2 linked regions of the Pyxidicoccus trucidator genome follow. The protein of the gene in region 2 binds, or shares a complex with, the protein of the main gene of each other region. Links are inferred from orthologs where the notes say so. Each region holds a gene or a part of one and is shown on either strand. Other genes may lie near its edges.

Region 1 (10,426 bases), 280 kb from region 2 along the record:
CGGCCTTCTGGGCGTCAACGATCTCGATGTCGTTGTCGCCGAACATGCTCATCACGTCGTCGATCTGATCGGACGACACGATGTCGGCGGGGAGCGCGTCGTTCACCTCGTCGTAGGTGAGGAAGCCCTTCTCTCGGCCCGCGGCGAGCAGGTCCTTGACCTCCTTGCGCTCGGCGACCGGATCCTCCTCGACGTCGTCCTCGACGGCGTCCGGGTCCACCTGGACGGCGGCGGCAGCCTCTTCCGCGGCCTCCTCGGGGTCCACGTCATCCGCCATGGCCGAGGTGACGCCCTTCTTCTTCTTGAGCTTCTCCGTGGCCTCGGCGACGACGTCCGACTTCGCGGAGATCGCCTCCTTCTCCTCGGTGCCCGCCTTCGTCCCCTTCGCCGACGAGGTCGCGGAGCTGTCCGGAGCCTTCTTCTTACGGATCACCGGATCCACCTTCTTCTTGGTGGGCTTCACGGACGCCTTCGTGGGCTTCTGCGTCGGCATTCGGGTACTTCTCCTTAGGAAATTCAGGGGCTTGAGGCCAGGGGCAAGCCGGCCGATCTACCGCAAAGTCAGGGTTTCTTACAAACGCGAACTCAAACCGGTTGCATGGGCGCCTTTGTTCCCGACGTGGAGGAGGGCCTGAGCTCCTCCAGGACACGCTTCTTGAGCGCCAACAGTTCCACGCGCTCCGAAAGGAGCTGGCGCGTCTCCTCTGTCAGGTCGAACGCTCCCGCCGTCTGCTCCGTCGCTCGCCTTATATAAACGAGGCGTTCGTCAATGCGCCGCACCATGATTTCCCTGCAGATGTTCGAGAAGTCGTGCTCCAGCGTCGCCCCTGTCTCGGGCAGCTGGCGCCAGGCTTCCGCGACGGAGCGCTTCACGGCGTCCGAGGCCTCGTAGAGCGCATCCTCGGTGCCATGCCCGGACGTGGCATGAGCAAGCGCCATCCGCAGGCCCATGTGTGACAGCTCATCACACACCCGGAACGTGTCCCGGGCGAGCAGGCGGGCGTCCCTCAGGACGGAGGCCACGTAGAGCGTCTCCAGCCAGGGCGGCGGCTTCTCCGTGGGGCGGGGCGGCTGCTGCCCGGGGCCGGTGCCGGCGCCGGGGTTGGCGCCCTGGGGCCCCACGGTGGTGGGCTTGGGGCGCAGGTTGCGGAGGGACTCGTCGACGATGGCCGCCGTCCAGCCGAACCAGGACGCCAGGGCCTCGAAGAGGTCCTTGCGCACCAGCCCCGGGGGGACCTGGGCAATCATCGGCTTGAGCCTGTCCAACGCCGCCATCTTCTCCTCGAAGGGTGACCGGGTACCGTCGGGCAGGACGGTGGTGAAGAGGTGCGTGGTCAGCGGCTGGGCGCTGTCGAGCAGGCGCTCCACACCTTCTGAACCCTCGCGACGCGCGAAGGTGTCCGGGTCGTCGCCCTGCGGCAGCAACGCAACCCGGGCGTCCGCCCCCGCGGCGAGCAGGGGACCGGCGAGTCGCTCGACAGCGGCAAGGCCGGCCTTGTCCCCGTCCAGCAGGAGGTAGAGCCGCTTCGCGTCCACGCGCCGCAGCCCCTGGAGGTGGCCGGGCGTGAGGTTGGTGGAGCACAGCGCCACCGAGTGCCGGATGCCCACCTGGTACAGGCCGATGCAGTCGAAGTAGCCCTCCACCAGGATGGCGGCCTTGCGCTTGTGGATTTCGTCGCGCGCCTGGTTCATCCCGAAGAGCGTCTCGCTCTTGTTGTAGATGCGGGACTCGCGCGAGTTCAGGTACTTGGGCCCGTCATCCGAGCCCACCAGCCGGCCGCCAAAGGCGATGGAGCGCCCCTCCGGCGAGCGGATGGGGATGACCAGCCGGCTGCGGAAGAAGTCGACGTAGCCTTCGCCACTGGAGCGCGGCGTCACCAGTCCCGCCTGCTGCCCCCACTCCAGCATGCCCTGCTTCTGGAGACGGTCCGCCAGGGTGCTCCACGCGTTGGGGGCCCAGCCCAGCCCATAGGCCATGGCCGTCTCCTCGGAGACGCCGCGGCTGGCGACGTAGGCCCGCGCGGCGCGGCCCTCGTCGTGCTGCCAGAGCAGGGCGCGGAAGTGCTCGGCGGCGAAGTCCGTGGCGTCCTTGATGCGCTGCCGCTCCCGGACGCCGGGGTCCTCCTCGCCCTCCACGTCGATGCCCAGCTCCTGCGCCAGGTCCTTCACCGCGTCGACGAAGGTCTTCCCCAGGTAGCGCTGGATGAAGGACACCGCGTCGCCGCTGGCCCGGCAGCCATGGCAGAAATAGAAGCGCTTCTCCGGCACCACGTAGAAGGAGGGCGTCTTCTCCTGGTGGAAGGGACAGCAGGCCTTCCACTCACGCCCGGCCTTCTTCAGCTCCACGTGGCGCGAAATCACGCCCACGAGGTCGACCCGGTCTAGGATTTCCTGGATTTTGTGTTCCGGAATCACAGCACCCACCCCCTGGCCCACGCACAGGTGGGCGCACGCCTGACATCATCACAGCCCAGGCTGACGTCTCCCGCCCGCCAGGCGACCTGGCAGATCCTGCCCACGGGCGTGGGAGGAGGGGAGCGGCGGAGGCGAGGGGAGGGATGGGGCACGGCACGGACTCCTACGGCCCTGGGACACGACGTCCGCCGGACAAGGGCGGGACGCGGTGGGGACCGGCCCAGGCACTTAATGACGGGGGGGCGGAGGGGCAAGTTTCCGCCCCCAGGGCCGCCCCAAAAGCAACGGCGCCGCCGGTTTCCCGACAGCGCCGGCAGGCTTCAACCTAGCCTCAGGTGGATCAGGACAGCTTCGCCAGCTGGGCCTTCACGGCCTCGGAGATGACGCGGCCCTCGGCCTTGCCCTGGACCTTGGGGTTGAGGTTCTTCATCACCGCGCCCATGTCCTTGGGGCCCTTGGCGCCGACCTCGGCGATGGCGGCCTGGACCTCGGCGGCGAGCTCGTCGGCGCTGAGCTGCTTGGGGAGGTAGTTCTGGAGGACGCCGATTTCGGCCTCTTCCTTCTCCGCCAGCTCGGGGCGGCCGCCGGACTTGAACTGCTCGATGGAGTCACGGCGCTGCTTGATGAGGCCGGCGATGACCGTCAGGACGCCCGCGTCATCGAGGGCGGAAGCGCCCGGCTCGACTTCCTTGTACTTCACCGCGCTCTTGAGCATCCGCAGGACGAGGAGGGTGAGCTCGTTCTTGGACCGCATCGCGTCCTTCAGGTCCGCGTCGATCCGCTCCTTCAGGGTTGCCATGTCGCGACTCCGCTGGGGGAAAGTGTGTTCCGGGGACTGGACGGCGGGAGCCAGGGCACCTGACGGGGCCCCGGCTCCAGCGCGGGCCTCGCTTAGAACGACTTGCGGGCCTTCTTCACCGCGCGCTTCTTGGCGGCGAGGGCCTTCTTCTTCCGCTTCACGGAAGGCTTCTCGTAGTGCTCGCGCTTGCGGATCTCGGAAAGGATTCCGGCCTTCTCGGTGGCCTTCTTGAAGCGCTTGAGGGCGCTTTCAATGGACTCTCCTTCCTTAACTCGGATACCGGGCATACTGTCACCTCCTTCCGCCATGCGTAGATGTGGGTGTGACTTTAAAGGGGCAGCGGGTATGTCCCAGTGCCGGGCAAAACGCAAGGGCGCTGGAGGGAAACGCTAGGGCCGATGCACTAGAGTGGCCGCATCGTGAGCCCTGCCCTCCTCCTGGTGGTGCTCCTGGCGACCGGCCAGAGCGCCGGCACCGGGACGAAGGACTGCTGGACGTCATGCCAGCGGCACGTGCTGGACTCCGCGCAGCGCGCGAGGGTCTGCAGGGCATGCCTGCCCGGCGGCCGTGTCGACGCGTGGGTGGGTGCCCTGGAGGGCATGCGGCCGTCGAATCGCGACGCGCTCGTCTCGGCCCGGAAGGACGCGGACTGGCGGGTGAGGTGGGCCGCGGTGCGCGCGGAGGCCCGACTCCGGGGCATCACCGAGCGGCGTCTCCTGGCGGAGTGGGTGTCGGCGTCGCCCGCCGCCGCGGACCTGGACGCGTGCCTCACCGCCGCCCGTGCCGCCGCCGAGGCGGGCCAGTCCTCCGCGGACTTCCTCAAGGATGCGGGCGCGCGCGGCCCGGACGCGGCGGCCCGGGTGTGGGCGCGCCGGGACGCCATCCGCAAGGCGCTGGAGCTGGAGCTGTACGCGGAAGATTTGAAGGTGCGGGGCGTCGCGCTCGCGCACCTGTCCGGCTTCCTCGGCAGGCGGCCGGCGCGGGTGGTGCTGGACGCGCTGGAGACGCGGCCGGAGGCGGGTGACGCCATCACCGCCGGGGCGCTGAAGGTGGTGGCCGAGCGCAAGCGCACCTCGGTGGGGCGCCTGCTGCTGGACGAGGCCCGGCCGGCGGACGAGGCGCGGGTGAACCGCCTCTTCGCGGTGTACTCGCGAGAGCTGGAGGCGCTGCAGGCGGACCTGTCCGGAGCGGGGCCCCTCCAGCGGCGCAAGGCGGTGCAGGCCCTGCGCGTCTACGGCCCGCTGGCGCGCCGGGAGCTGGAGCAGTCGCTGGGGGACGCGGACCGCCAGGTGCGTCAGGACGCCGCCCGCGTGCTGGCCGAGGTGGAGGGACTGTCGCTGCGCCAGGCCGCCGAGCGCCGGCTGGCGACGAAGGACGCCGCGGCGGCACGGCCCTGGCTGGAGGCCATGGTGCACGAGAAGGGCTGCGCGGCCTTCTTCGTGGGCACGGCCCGGGACAGGGCGCTGCCCGCGGCCCTGCGCGGCGACGCGCTGGCGCAATTGGCGGACTGCGACGAGGGCAGCCGCGAGCGCCTGGGCACGCTGACACCCTACCTTCGCGACTCCGAGGCGCTGGTGCGGGCCGGCGCCGTCCGCGTGCTGGGCGTGCTGCCGGCGCGCAACCCGGAGGTGGCGGAGGCCACCTCGCACGCGCTGGAGGACCCGGCGCCGGAGGTGGTGGCCGCCGCGCTGGAGGTGGTGGGGGGCCACCGCCTGTCCCCGCGTGGGGACGACGCCGCGGTGCTGCTCGACTCGGAGCACCCGGTGGTGCGCGCGGCCGCCGCGAAGGCGCTGGAGCACATCGGCCGCCCGGCCCACGTGAAGGGGCTGGCCGTGTGCCTTCGCCAGGATCCGGTGTCCGCCGTGCGGGTGGCCGCGGCGCAGGCCCTGGTGCGCATTGGAGGGCCCCACGCCGCCGCCGCCCTGTCCGACGCGGCGGCCCGCGACGCGGACACCCACGTGCAGCACGTGTCGCGCGAGGGACTGCGCCGGCTGGGCTTCGGCCTCTAGTAAGGAGTGGGGGAGGGCGTCAGATGCCGCTGACGGCCTTGGCGTCCACGCGGTTGCGGCCCGCGCGCTTGGCCCGGTACAGGTACTTGTCCGCCGCGGCGATGAGGTCCTCGGGCTGGGAGAAGTCCGAGTCCAGCAGCGTGGCCACGCCCAGGCTGATGGTGACCTTGATGGGCGTGCCTCCGAAGACGAAGTCGGCCTTGTCCACCGCGTAGCGGCAGCGCTCGGCACACGCCAGCGCCTGGTCCTCGGCGGACTCGCGCAGCATCAGCGCGAACTCCTCGCCGCCGTAGCGCGCCAGCAGGTCCTCGGTGCGCACCGTGTCGCTCACGCGCTGGGCGATGCGCGTCAGCACGTAGTCGCCAGCCGGGTGGCCGTACGCGTCGTTGATCTTCTTGAAGTGGTCCACGTCGAAGAGGACCAGCGACAGCGGCACCCGGTGGCGCAGGCAGTAGCTGAACTCCTTGCGCACCGTCTCCAGGAAGTACTTCTTGTTGTAGACGCGGGTGAGGCCGTCGCGCGTGGCGGACTCGTAGATGCTGCGCTGGTACTGCTCCTCGAGCTCGTCCTGGATGGAGAACTTGAGGACGGTGTTGGAGCCGATTTGAATCTTGTCGCCGTCGTAGAGCGGCGCGGCGTTGACCTTCAGGCCGTTGAGGTACGTGCCGTTGGTGCTGGCCAGGTCCACCAACTGGAAGCGCCCATCCCCCAGCGCCACCACCTTGGCGTGCTTGCGGGAGATGCCGTCGTCCTCCACCTGGAACTGGGCCTCGGTGCTGCGGCCCAGGACGACCTCGGAGCGGTCCAGCTTGAACATCCGCCCGATGCCCGCAGCGGACTTGGCGCTGATGACGATCAGATATGCGCTCTGCTGCTGGGCGCTGCCTAGCAGGTCCGAAATGTTATGGACGGAAGTTTTCTCCTCGGACATCGCATCACCCATCTTACGGGCCGCCTTTTCACATCGGCAAGCATGCTGCCCTACTCTTCACCACCGGCCGTCACTCCGCACGCACCCTCCGCGCGGGCCGGCGGCGTCCGGGGGCGGGCGGGGAGACTGTCGGCCGTCCGACGGTCAGCTCTCCCGCCACCGGGGTCTGGATGAAGCGCGCCAGGGCGTCCGGGGAGTGTGGGTGGTAGGCCAGCCCCTGCATCAGCTTCACCAGCGCCGCCGAGGGGGTCATGTCCGCGCCGCCCACCGCCCCCGCCGCCAGGGCCTCGGCCCCGGACTCATACAAGCTCAGGTCTACCCCATTGCGGTACGCCTGACTCACCACCACCACCGGCACCCCCCGCTCCCGGGCCTGGGTGAAGAGGGGCTTCAGGGACCGGCCCAGCTCCGGGTCGATGGGGAAGTTGCCCGCCCCGTACGCCTCCAGGATGAGCCCGCGCACATGGGGCAGCAGTTGGAGGGGCAGGGCGGGGTCCAGCCCCGGGTACACCTTCAGGAGGAAGACGCGCGAGTCGAGCTTCTCGAAGAGGCGGAAGGCGCCGCGCGGCTTCAGGCCCGGCTCGAATGTCGCGTCCACGCCCAGGGTGCCCAGCACGGGGCAGTTGGGGCTCTCGAAGGCGTCGTACTCGGCCACCTTCACCTTGCGCGTCCGGTTGCCCCGGTAGAGGTGGGAGTCGAAGCAGATAGTCACTTCGCGCGGCCCCTGGAGCGCGGACAGCACCGCGTCGATGAGGTTGAGCCGCGCGTCCGAGCGAATCTCCCCCAGCGGCCGCTGCGAGCCCGTCAGCACCACGGGGCAGGGCGGGTTGCGCAGCATGAAGGAGAGGGCGCTCGCCGTGTACGCCAGCGTGTCCGTCCCATGGGTCACCACGGCCCCGTCGAAGTGGGGGAGGCGGTGGTGGAGGTGGGCGGCCATGCGGCTCCACAGCTCCGGCTGCATCTCCGAGCTGTCGAGGTTGCTGAACAGCTCCAGCTCGATGTCCGCGAGCTGGAACAGCTCCGGGGCGCGGGCCTTGAGCGTCTTGAAGAAGGCCGACGGACGCAGGGCGGACGGCCGACCTCCGGCCATTCCAAGCGTTCCCCCGGTATGCAGCAGCAGGACTCTGGGCATGATGGGCAGGGGGCTTCCCTGCCAAGGCTGGCCTTCCTTTACAAGCCCCGCGCGCATGGCTAAGACCCGCGGCGTGCTCCTTTCCTGCTGGAAGCGTGTCATTCCCCTGCTGGCCGTCGTCCTGACGGCCCCCGGGTGCAAGAGCCCCGAGGGCGCGACTCCGGCCGCCGCCCAGGCTCCCGCCGCCCCGGCGCCAGCCGCTCCCGCCCCGGTCGCGGCCCCCACCCCGGCGCCCATCGCCGCGCCCACGGACCCGGCCGCCGCCCTCAGCGGAATCCCGGGCATGGACTTCTCGTCGCTGCCCCCGACGGCGAAGCGCGAGCTGGCCACCGTCCTCAGCGACGAGTTCTGCTACTGCGGCTGCCCCCACACCCTGGGCGCCTGCCTGAAGCAGCACACCGGCTGCCGGCACGCCAAGCGCATGGCCCGGGTGGCCGCGCGCATGGTGTCCGACGGCAACCCCGCCACCGAGGTCATCGTCTCGCTGTCCCAGTACTACGCCGCCTTCCGGAGCCCCCGGGCGCAGTTCAAGGTGGACGAGCGCATGTGCATCGGGCCCGCCAGCGCCCCGGTGACGGTGGTGGAGTTCTCCGACTTCGAGTGCCCCTTCTGCGCCAAGGCCCGCCCGGTGCTGGAGGCCTTCGCGAAGAAGAACGCGCAGCAGGTGCGCTTCTGCTACCTGCCCTTCCCCCTGTCCAACCACGTCAACGCGGTGCCGGCGGCCCAGGCGGCGCTGTGGGCGAGGGACCAGGGCAAGTTCTGGCCCATGCACGACGCCCTCTTCGAGCACCAGGAGAACCTCAAGCCCGAGGCCCTGCCCGCGCTGGCCAGGGGGCTGGGGCTGGACGGGGACAAGCTGGCCGCGGTGCTGAAGTCGGACATGTACAAGCAGGAGCTGGAGGGCTTCCGCAACCAGGGCCGGGCGGCCGGCATCACCGGCACGCCCGCGGTGCACTTCAACGGGCGCCCGCTCGACCTGGGCTTCATCCAGGACGAGATGCTCTCCCACAGCCTGGAGGACGAGCTGGAGTGGCGCACGAACAACAACGCCTGGGGCGCTGACTGACCGCGGGCATGATGGCGCGCTTCCGCATCGAGGGGACGGGTCAGCTCGCCCCCGAGGATAGACAGGCCCCCTCGCCACTCGCGGGGCGCTCGGGGACGTACGCGCTGATGCCGACGGCGCCCGACCTGCTGGTCTTCTCGCGCACCCCCGCGGAGGGCGGCTCCATCCCCGTTCCGCGCGTGGTGCTGTCCGGGGACGCGGGCGGCTTTCCGTTGTCGGACCTCATCGCCTTCCTCAGCCAGTCGCGCTGGAGCGGCGTCATCCGCGTCACCTCGCCGGGTGGCGAGCGCTCCGTCACCTTTCGCGAGGGCGAGGTGCGGGGCGCCTCCTCCGACGACCCGGCGGACCGGCTGGGCGAGGTGCTGGTGCGCCTGGGCTACGTCGAGCGGCCCCAGGTGGAGACGGTGCTGCGCGAGCACCCCCCTTCCAAGGTGGGCCGCGCGCTGGTGGAGAAGGGGCTCCTGCAGGCGCATGACCTCTTCAAGTGCGTCACCCACCAGGTGAGCGAAATCTTCCACGCCATCGTCCTGTGCCGCGAGGGGAGCTTCTTCCTCGTGGACCAGCCGGTGGACGAGAAGACGGGTCACATCATCCAGCTCTCCACGCAGAGCCTGCTGATGGACAGCATCCGGAAGATTGACGAGATGGCGCACTTCCGGAAGCGCATCCCCCACGGGCGGCTGTACGTGGCGCGCAAGCGCCCCTCGGACGGGAAGCTGGAGGAGGACGAGGACCGGGTGCTGGGCCTGCTCGACGGCCGGCGCACGATTCTCGAGCTGGGCCACGCCGCGCGGCTGTCCGAGTTCGACATCACCAAGGTGGTGTTCCGGCTGCTGGAGGGGGGCTTCGCGTCGGTGACGGACAAGCCCCTCATGGCGCCCGGGGCCACCGCCACCACTCCCACGCCCGTGCCGGTGAAGGTTGCGCCCGTGGCCGCTGCGCCAGTGGCTCCGCCCGTTCCTCCCGTGCGCGCCGTGCCGGTGGTGGACCCGCGCCCGGTGGCGCGCGTCTTCAACTTCATCTTCCGGGAGATTCGCGACGAGGTGTCCAAGCAGGGCATGGACCGCGAGTTCATCGCCGCCGCCAACGCCGCGCTCTCCGGCCAGGCGCTGTCGTCCTCGCCGGTGCTGGAGGGGCTGGCCTTCGCGGCGGATGGCAGCCTGCCCGAGGCGAAGCTGATTGCGGGCTTCGAGCGGCACCGCTCGCAGCTGGGCAGCGAGCCGCTGGCGTCCTTCAAGCAGGCGCTCAGCGACGTGATGTTCTTCCTCCTCTTCCAGGCCGGCGAGCTGCTGGAGTCGCGCGCGGACGAGGACCTCGCCCGGCGCGTGAAGGAACTCCTGGCCACGCTCGAGGCACCGTGACGGCGGACCTGGAGCTGCCCCGGCTGACGGCGGACGTGCCCGGTTGCGGGGGCGCCTTCAAGCTGGTGCCCGAGGACTTCGAGGTGGAGGAGGTGCCCGCGTACCTCCCTTCCGGTGAGGGCGAGCACCTCTACCTCTGGGTGGAGAAGCGCGGCCGGGACACCCGCGAGGTGGTGAAGGCGCTGGCGCTGGCGCTGGGCGTGTCCGAGGACGACGTGGGCGTGGCGGGGATGAAGGACCGGCAGGCCGTCACCCGGCAGCTCATCTCCGTGCCCGCGCGCGCGGAGGCGAAGGTGGGTGACTTCGCCCTGGACGGAGTGAGCCTCCTCTGGACGAAGCGGCACGGGAACAAGCTCCGCACCGGCCACCTGCGTGGCAACCGCTTCCGCCTGCGGCTGCGGGGCGTGAAGGACGTGGGGGCCGCGCGGGAGACCTTCTCCCGGCTGGTGGAGCGGGGCCTGCCCAACTACTTCGGCGAGCAGCGCTTCGGCCGCGCGGGCGACAACGCGGACCTGGGCCGGCTGCTGGTGCTGGGCCAGCGGCTGCCGAAGCGGCCGGAACGCTTCCAGCGAAAGCTGTACCTGTCCGCCTTCCAGTCCCGCCTCTTCAACCGGGCGCTGGCGGAGCGCCTGCGCGCGGGCACGCTGGCCACCGCGCTGCGCGGGGACGTGCTGCGCAAGGAAGAGACGGGCGGCCTCTTCGTCTGCGAGGCG
Region 2 (6,910 bases):
GCCGGCGACGTCGAGGAGGCCCGTCCGGGCGCCCCCGCGGAGCGCGAGGGTGGCTTCCGAGGCGGCGAGGAGCCCGGTGTCGAGGCGGAAGAGGAGTCGACCGAGGAGGCCTGAGGGCCGCCGGGTCAATTCCCTAGGGACCAACCCAGGAATCGAGAACGCTCATGAGCAACGGAACTGAAAGCAGGACTGGCTCCGCCCCGGGCGGCCGCACTGGTGGCTTCGGCGGCGGCGGTGGCGGTGGTTTTGGTGGTGGTGGCCGCGGTGGTGATCGCGGCGGCCGTGACGACCGCGGTGGCGGCCGTGACGACCGTGGCGGCGGGATGGGTGGCGACGACGACAAGCGTGGTGGTGGCCGCGGCTTCGGCCGCAAGAAGGTCTGCCGCTTCTGCGCCGAGAAGAACGCCTCCGTGGACTTCAAGGACCAGGCGACGCTGAAGTACTTCGTCACCGAGCGCGGCAAGATCATCCCCCGCCGCATCTCCGGCAACTGCGCGAAGCACCAGCGTGAGGTGGCCGTGGCCATCAAGCGCGCCCGTGGCATCGCGCTGCTCCCCTACAACGCGGTGGTCGGCTAGCCGCCGGTCCGCACAGGAGACTGAACATGAAGGTCATTCTGCGTGAGGACGTCGAGAACCTGGGCAAGTCCGGGGAGCTCGTCACCGTGAAGGACGGCTTCGGCCGCAACTACCTCCTGCCCCGCAAGAAGGCGGTGCTGGCGAGCGAGCAGAACCTGCGGCAGCTCGAGCACGAGAAGGGCGTCATCACCGCCCGGAACGCCAAGCTCAAGGGCGCGGCCGAGGAGCAGGCGAAGAAGATCGGCTCCATCAAGGTGACCATCAAGCGCAAGGTCGGCGAGCAGGACAAGCTCTTCGGCTCCGTCACCGCGCTGGACATCGCCGAGGCGGTCGCCGCCCAGGGGCAGACGGTGGACCGTCGCGCCATCCACCTGGCCGAGCCCATCAAGTCGACGGGCAGCTACGAAGTGGAGCTCCGCCTGCACAGCGAAGTGAAGGCGAAGATCAAGGTCGACGTGGTGGCCGAGTAGTCCTCGCCTCCCGTCGTTGAAGTGAGAGAGGCCGTCCGGGGAGACCCGGGCGGCCTTTCGCTTTGTCCCCTCCTCCCGTCCGGCTCGCGCCGCGTCCGGTCCGTCCCGCGACATCCGCGTGGAGCGCCGGGCGCGCGGTGCGTATCCCGGAGTGGAAGGAGGCTCACCCATGAGCACCGCTACCGCTGCGCCGCACCCCGTTGACGAGCACCGCCCCGACCTGGACTGGCTCCGGGTGGTGGCCATCCTCCTGCTGCACCTGTTCCACACGGGGATGATGTTCAACACGTGGGACTGGCACGTGAAGAGCGCCCAGGCGCTGCCCGCGCTGGAGCCCGTCATGGAGGTGATGCACCACCTCCGGATGCCGCTCTTGATGTTCATCGCCGGGGTGGGCACGGCGCTGGCGCTGCGGCGCCGCTCGCTGAAGGGCTTCGCGGGAGACCGCGCGAAGCGCCTGCTGGGGCCGGTGGTGTTCGGCATCTTCGTGGTGGTGCCGCCGCAGATCTACATCGAGCAGCTGTTCCGCGGTCGGTTCCACGGTGACTACGCGGCCTTCTACCCGTCGGTGTTCGACTTCGTGCCCTACCCGGCCGGCAGCTTCAGCTGGCACCACCTCTGGTTCGTCGTGTACCTCTTCGTCTACTGCATGCTGGCGCTGCCGCTCTTCGCGGCGCTGGCCACGGCGCGCGGGCAGGCCCTGCTCACGCGGGTGGAGGGCTGGCTGTGCCGGGGATGGAACGTGGCCTTCCTCTTCCTGCCGCTCGCGCTCAACTGGCTGCTGCTGCGCCACCACCCCACGACGCACGCGCTCCTCGACGACCCGAGGACCTTCGGCCACTACGGCATCCTCTTCCTGCTGGGCCACCTGCTGGGCCGCTGCCCGCGCATCTGGGATTCCCTGGTGGAGCGGCGGCGGGCGCTGCTGGCGGCGAGCGCCGTGCTCTTCGCCGTCATGATGCCGGACTCGGAGTTCCCCCTGGTGCCGGAGGTGCTCGGCGCGCAGGCGGCGCTCTGGCTGTTCATCCTGACGGCGCTGGCGTGGGCCCGGGCGCGCATCCGCGTCCGCCGTCCCTGGCTGAAGCACGCGCAGGAGCTGTCCTATCCCTTCTACATCCTCCACCAGACGGTCATCGTCGTCCTGGGCTACGCGCTCCTGGCGCTGCCGGTGGGGCCGTGGGCGCTGTTCGGGGTGGTGCTCGTCGTGTCCTTCGGCGTCACGTGGGGACTGACGGAGGCCGTGGCGCGGGTGCCCTTCCTGAGGCCGTGCTTCGGGATGAAGCCGCGCGACTCCCGGCCCGTGGCCCTCCGGACGGCGGAGGCGGGGCATACTGCCTGACAGCCCATGTCACCCCGTGCCTCCGAGAACCTTCGGGCCTCCGTCGCCCCCTGGCAGTGGCCGCGAATCCGTGCGCGCCCCGCGCTGGTGCTGTTCGGCCTCTTCCTGGGGGTGGGGCTGTGGAACGGGCTGACGGTGTACCTCACCATCCTCGGCAATGGCGGCAGCATCCCGGTGCTGGAGCCGTTCGTCTGGGAACTCACCGGAGCGCTGGCGGCGTTGGCCGTGCTGCCCGTCGTACAGACGGCGGTGGTCAACGCGCCCGGGCCCCGCGTCGGCTGGGCGCGCTTCCTGGGCGTCCACGTGGCGGGCTTCGTGCTCTTCACCACGCTGCACATCCTGGTGATGGTGCCCCCGAGGTACCCGCTCTACGCGCTGCTGGACCTGGGCACCTATGACTATGGAGACCTGGTCTTCCGCATTCCCATGGAGGCCCAGAAGGACCTCATCCTCTACTCGGTGGGCGCGACGCTGTGGAGCCTCCTGCTCGCCTGGAAGGAGCGGCAGGCGCGAGCCGTCCGGGAGGCCACGCTGGAGAGTGAGCTGCGGGAGGCCCGGCTGCAGGCGCTCACCGGGCAGCTCCACCCGCACTTCCTCTTCAACGCACTGAACACCATCAGCTCGGTGATGTACGAGGACCTGAAGCGCACGGACCGGCTGCTGAGTGATTTGGGCGGGCTGTTGCGCGCCAGCCTGGAGCGCAAGGAGGCCACGTGGACGCTCGCGGAGGAGCGTGCCCATGCGGAGCGCTTCGTCGCGCTGCTGACAGCCCGGTTCGGCGAGCGCGTGACGGTGCGCTGGGACGTGGCCCCTGGGCTGGAGGGCGCGCGGGTGCCGTGCTTCGCGCTGCAGTCGCTGGTGGAGAACGCGGTGAAGCACAACCAGGACCGGAGGGAGCCGCTGGAGGTCCGCATCCGCGCTCGCGAGGACGGGGCGGACTGGCGGCTGGAGGTGGAGGACACGGGACGCGGCTTCGCGGAAGCCTCCCCCGCCACGGGGCCCGGCGTGGGGCTGGCGCACCTGGAGCGCATCCTCGCGTTGCTGCACGGAGGGCGGGCGAGGATGGAGCGAGGGCGCGGCCCGGAAGGCGGTGCACGGGTGTCGCTGTGGCTCCCGCGTGAGGTGGCGGCATGAAGCGCTTCAGCGTGAGGCCCATGGATGCAGCGACCGATGCTCGACCCGTGAGCACGTGTCCTCGGCTCCCGCGTGAGGTGGCGGCATGAAGCGCTTCAGCGTGCTGGTCGTGGACGACGAGGCCCCCGCGCGGGCAAAGGTGAAGCGCCTGCTGGCGGACGACGCGCGCTTCGTCCTCGCGGGCGAGGCAGCGGACGGAACGGAAGCCCTCTCGCGCGTGGGAGCCCTGCGCCCGGACCTGCTGGTGCTCGACGTGCAGATGCCGGGGCTCACCGGCTTCGAGGTGCTGGAGGCGCTCGGCCCGGAGGACTGCCCCGCCGTCATCTTCTCCACCGCCTACGACGCCTTCGCCCTCCGGGCCTTCGACGCGCACGCGGTGGACTACCTCCTCAAGCCCTACGACGCGGACCGCTTCGGCAGGGCGCTCGACAAGGCCCACGCGCTGCTGATCGGCGGACAGCCCGAGACAGGCCGCCTCCAGTCGCTGCTGGAAGACCTGTCCCGCGCCCAGCCCGCGCGCCCGCTGGAGCGGCTGGTGGTGAAGGTGGGCGAGGCCTGGGTGCCGCTGCGCCTGGACACCGTCTGGCGCCTGTCCTCGGAGGACAAGTACGTGCGCCTCTACACCGACCAGGGCGAGCACCTGGTCCGGCAGAGCCTCCGCGCCCTGGAAGATCGGTTGGACGCCGCGCGCTTCGTGCGCGTGCACCGCGGCGACATCATCAACCTGGACGCCGTGGCGCGGCTGGAGCCCTGGACGCACGGGGACGGCATCCTCGTCCTCAAGAACGGCACCACCGTGGTGCTCAGCCGCACCTGGCGTGAAGCCTTCCTCCAGAAGTGGGGCCTGGAGGGGTGAGTCAGGGGGTAGGGTCGCCCCCCTCCACCCACCCGGTGCTACAGGTCTGTGGCGGGAATTTGGAGATGTCAGGCCCGCCTGTAGAGTGGGCAGGCAGCCATGGATAACGTCCTCGACATCAGAGAAGGCCGGCGGGTTCACGAGGACCTGGCCGCGGAGCGAGCGGTGCTGGGCGCCGTGCTCGCGGACAACACCCTCATCGCCGCCGTGGGTGAGGTGGTCTTCCCGGACGACTTCTCCAGCCCCGCGCACGCGCAGATCTTCGCGGCGATGCTCAAGCTGGACGGCCAGTCCAAGCAGGTCGACCACCTGACCCTGGCCGAGGAGCTGAAGGTCCTCGGCCAGCTCGTCGCCGTGGGCGGCCCCGCGTACCTGATGCGGCTGGACCAGGTGGTGCCGCTGGCGTCCAACGCCGTCCAGTACGCGCAGATCGTCAAGGACCAGGCCCTGCGCCGGCGCCTGGCCAACGTGGGCCGGGAGATTCAAGAGCTCGCCAGCTCGGAGACGGGCGAGCTGGAAGTGCTGCTCGACGAGGCCGAGCGCAAGGTGTTCCTCCTCGCGGAGAAGAAGCGCGAGGGCGACCTGCGCCCGGTCAGCGAGCTGATGGAGCAGACGCTCGACCTGCTCGACAAGATGAAGGCCGCGGCCACGGGCATCACGGGCCTGTCCACCGGCTACATCGACCTGGACAACCAGCTCACCGGCCTGCACGCGGGCGAGCTCATCATCCTCGCGGCGCGGCCGGGCATCGGCAAGACGTCCCTCGCGATGAACATCGCCGTGCACGCGGCGCTGAAGGAGAACAAGGCCGTCGGCATCTTCAGCCTGGAAATGCCCGCGGACCAGCTGCTCATGCGTCTGCTGGCCTCCACCGCGCGCGTGGACATGAAGAAGCTGCGCGGCGGCCGGCTGTCGCCGCACGACGAGGAGAAGTTCCAGGAGATGGCGGGCGCGCTCTACAACGCCCCCATCTACATCGACGACTCCGGTGGCTTGTCCCCGTTCGACCTGCGCGCCAAGGCGCGGCGCGTGAAGCAGAAGGACCCCCGGCTGTCGCTGCTGGTCATCGACTACCTCCAGCTCATGCACCAGAAGGGCAAGGTGGAGAGCCGCCAGTTGGAAGTCGCGGAAATCTCCCGCGCGCTCAAGCAGCTGGCCAAGGAGCTGGAGGTGCCCATCATCGCGCTCAGCCAGCTCAACCGTAAGGTGGAGGAGCGCAAGGGCGGCAAGCCCATGCTGTCCGACCTTCGTGAGTCCGGCTCCATCGAGCAGGACGCCGACGTGGTGATGTTCATCCACCGTGAGGATACGGACGAAGGCGGCCCGGACGGCGCGGCTCCGCCCTCCAGCACCGTCATCCCGGTGGAGCTCATCGTCGCCAAGCAGCGTAACGGCCCCGTGGGCTCCGTCGACCTGGTGTTCCTCTCGGAATACACCCGCTTCGAGAGCCGCTCCCGCGGCGAGTAGCCGGTCCGCTACGCGGCGCGCAGGTAGCGCACCACCAGGCCCCGGGCCGCGCGCACCGAGGCCTCCAGCGTGCGGCCCCGCCCCAGCTCCGTGGCCAGCGCGGACGCCAGCCGGCACCCGGTGCCACGGCGTCCGGGCGCGCGCTCCAGCCACTCACCGCGCAGCACCCGCACGCGCTCCGGTGTGGCCAGCACGTCCGCGAGCCCCTCCACGTCCGGCAGGTGCCCGCCCTTCACCAACACCGCGGCGAAGCCGTACCGCGCCAGCGCGGCGGCGGACTCCACGGCCTCCTCCACCGAGCGGGGCGCGGGCCGGCGCAGCAGCCAGCCCGCCTCGTCCAGGTTGGGCGTGAGCACCACGCGCGGGCCCGCCAGCGCCAGGTAGCCCCGCGCGGACAGGCGCGACAGCGGCTGCCCCCGCGAGGTGCGCACCACCGGGTCCACCACCCACCACGCGTCCGAGCCCTCCAGTGCCACGCGCGCGGCGGACAGCTGCGCGGGCCCCGGCACCATGCCCCACTTCACCGCGTGCAGCGGGCCCAGCTCGCGCGCGGCGGCCACCTGCGCGGAAAGCATGCGCGGCGCGGCGGCCACCCAGGTGAACGTCCGCGTGCCCTGCGCCGTCTGCGCCATGGGCACCGCCACCGGCTGGCCACCCCGCGCCAGCACGGCCGACACGTCCGCCAGCAACCCCGCCCTCCCCGTGGGCTCATGCCCGGCCAGCAGGAGGACGCGGGGAATCACCGCCGGTGCTCGCGCGCCTTCTGGATGAAGGACTTGTACAGGCCCAGGTGCACGGGAATGCTGGTGGCCATGTACTCGGGGTGCCACTGCACGCCCACCGCGAAGCCATGCACGGTGGACTCAATCGCCTCCACCACGCCGTCCGGCGCCACCGCGCACACCACCGAGTCCTTGCCCGCGACCCGCACCGCCTGGTGGTGCGTGGAGTTGACCATCAGCTGGCCGTGCCCCACCGCCTCCGCCAGCAGCGTGCCGTTCTTCACGTCCACCGGGTGCTGGGGCTGGGTGCGGTCATGCTTCTGCTCGTGCTCGCGCGCGCCCGG

Evidence for each region.
Region 1: the proteins of dnaB (region 2) and dnaG are in contact, whole or in part, in a crystal structure (PDB 2R6A), measured with the Geobacillus stearothermophilus proteins. The link is inferred for Pyxidicoccus trucidator from one-to-one orthologs. Residues at the interface, in WP_033016901.1 of Geobacillus stearothermophilus: Ser13, Glu15, Ala16, Gln18, Glu91, Leu92, Asp94, Ala95, Val96, Pro97, Thr98, Ala99, Ala100, Asn101, Tyr104, Tyr105, Ile108; in WP_049624496.1 of Geobacillus stearothermophilus: Lys456, Leu457, Leu458, Pro459, Ala460, Asn463, Ala464, Leu467, Leu535, Leu536, Ile537, Ala538, Gln544, Glu545, Asp548, Tyr549, His552.

Annotation. Positions count from the first base shown.
Region 1 is NZ_JAAIXZ010000005.1:249,378-259,803, forward strand. The notes cover bases 1-2,924. They hold dnaG (DNA primase), read right to left. Parts: upstream 2,416-2,924; coding sequence 586-2,415; downstream 1-585. Other genes in these bases: rpoD (RNA polymerase sigma factor RpoD), read right to left, coding at 1-493; G4D85_RS16910 (GatB/YqeY domain-containing protein), read right to left, coding at 2,756-2,924. Outside these bases: more of G4D85_RS16910, read right to left, coding at 2,925-3,214; rpsU (30S ribosomal protein S21), read right to left, coding at 3,307-3,501; G4D85_RS16920 (HEAT repeat domain-containing protein), read left to right, coding at 3,634-5,223; G4D85_RS16925 (GGDEF domain-containing protein), read right to left, coding at 5,243-6,154; G4D85_RS16930 (asparaginase), read right to left, coding at 6,225-7,286; G4D85_RS16935 (DsbA family protein), read left to right, coding at 7,360-8,352; G4D85_RS16940 (DUF4388 domain-containing protein), read left to right, coding at 8,361-9,713; tRNA pseudouridine(13) synthase TruD, read left to right, coding at 9,710-10,426. UniProt on the Escherichia coli protein: RNA polymerase that catalyzes the synthesis of short RNA molecules used as primers for DNA polymerase during DNA replication.
Region 2 is NZ_JAAIXZ010000005.1:525,431-532,340, reverse strand. Bases 3,675-6,660 are described here. They hold dnaB (replicative DNA helicase), read left to right. Parts: upstream 3,675-4,476; coding sequence 4,477-5,844; downstream 5,845-6,660. Other genes in these bases: G4D85_RS18010 (gamma-glutamyl-gamma-aminobutyrate hydrolase family protein), read right to left, coding at 6,584-6,660; thiD (bifunctional hydroxymethylpyrimidine kinase/phosphomethylpyrimidine kinase), read right to left, coding at 5,853-6,587; G4D85_RS18025 (LytR/AlgR family response regulator transcription factor), read left to right, coding at 3,675-4,377. Also shown: rpsF (30S ribosomal protein S6), read left to right, coding at 1-114; rpsR (30S ribosomal protein S18), read left to right, coding at 165-578; rplI (50S ribosomal protein L9), read left to right, coding at 605-1,048; G4D85_RS18035 (acyltransferase family protein), read left to right, coding at 1,218-2,387; G4D85_RS18030 (sensor histidine kinase), read left to right, coding at 2,394-3,521; more of G4D85_RS18025, read left to right, coding at 3,607-3,674; more of G4D85_RS18010, read right to left, coding at 6,661-6,910. UniProt on the Escherichia coli protein: The main replicative DNA helicase, it participates in initiation and elongation during chromosome replication. Travels ahead of the DNA replisome, separating dsDNA into templates for DNA synthesis.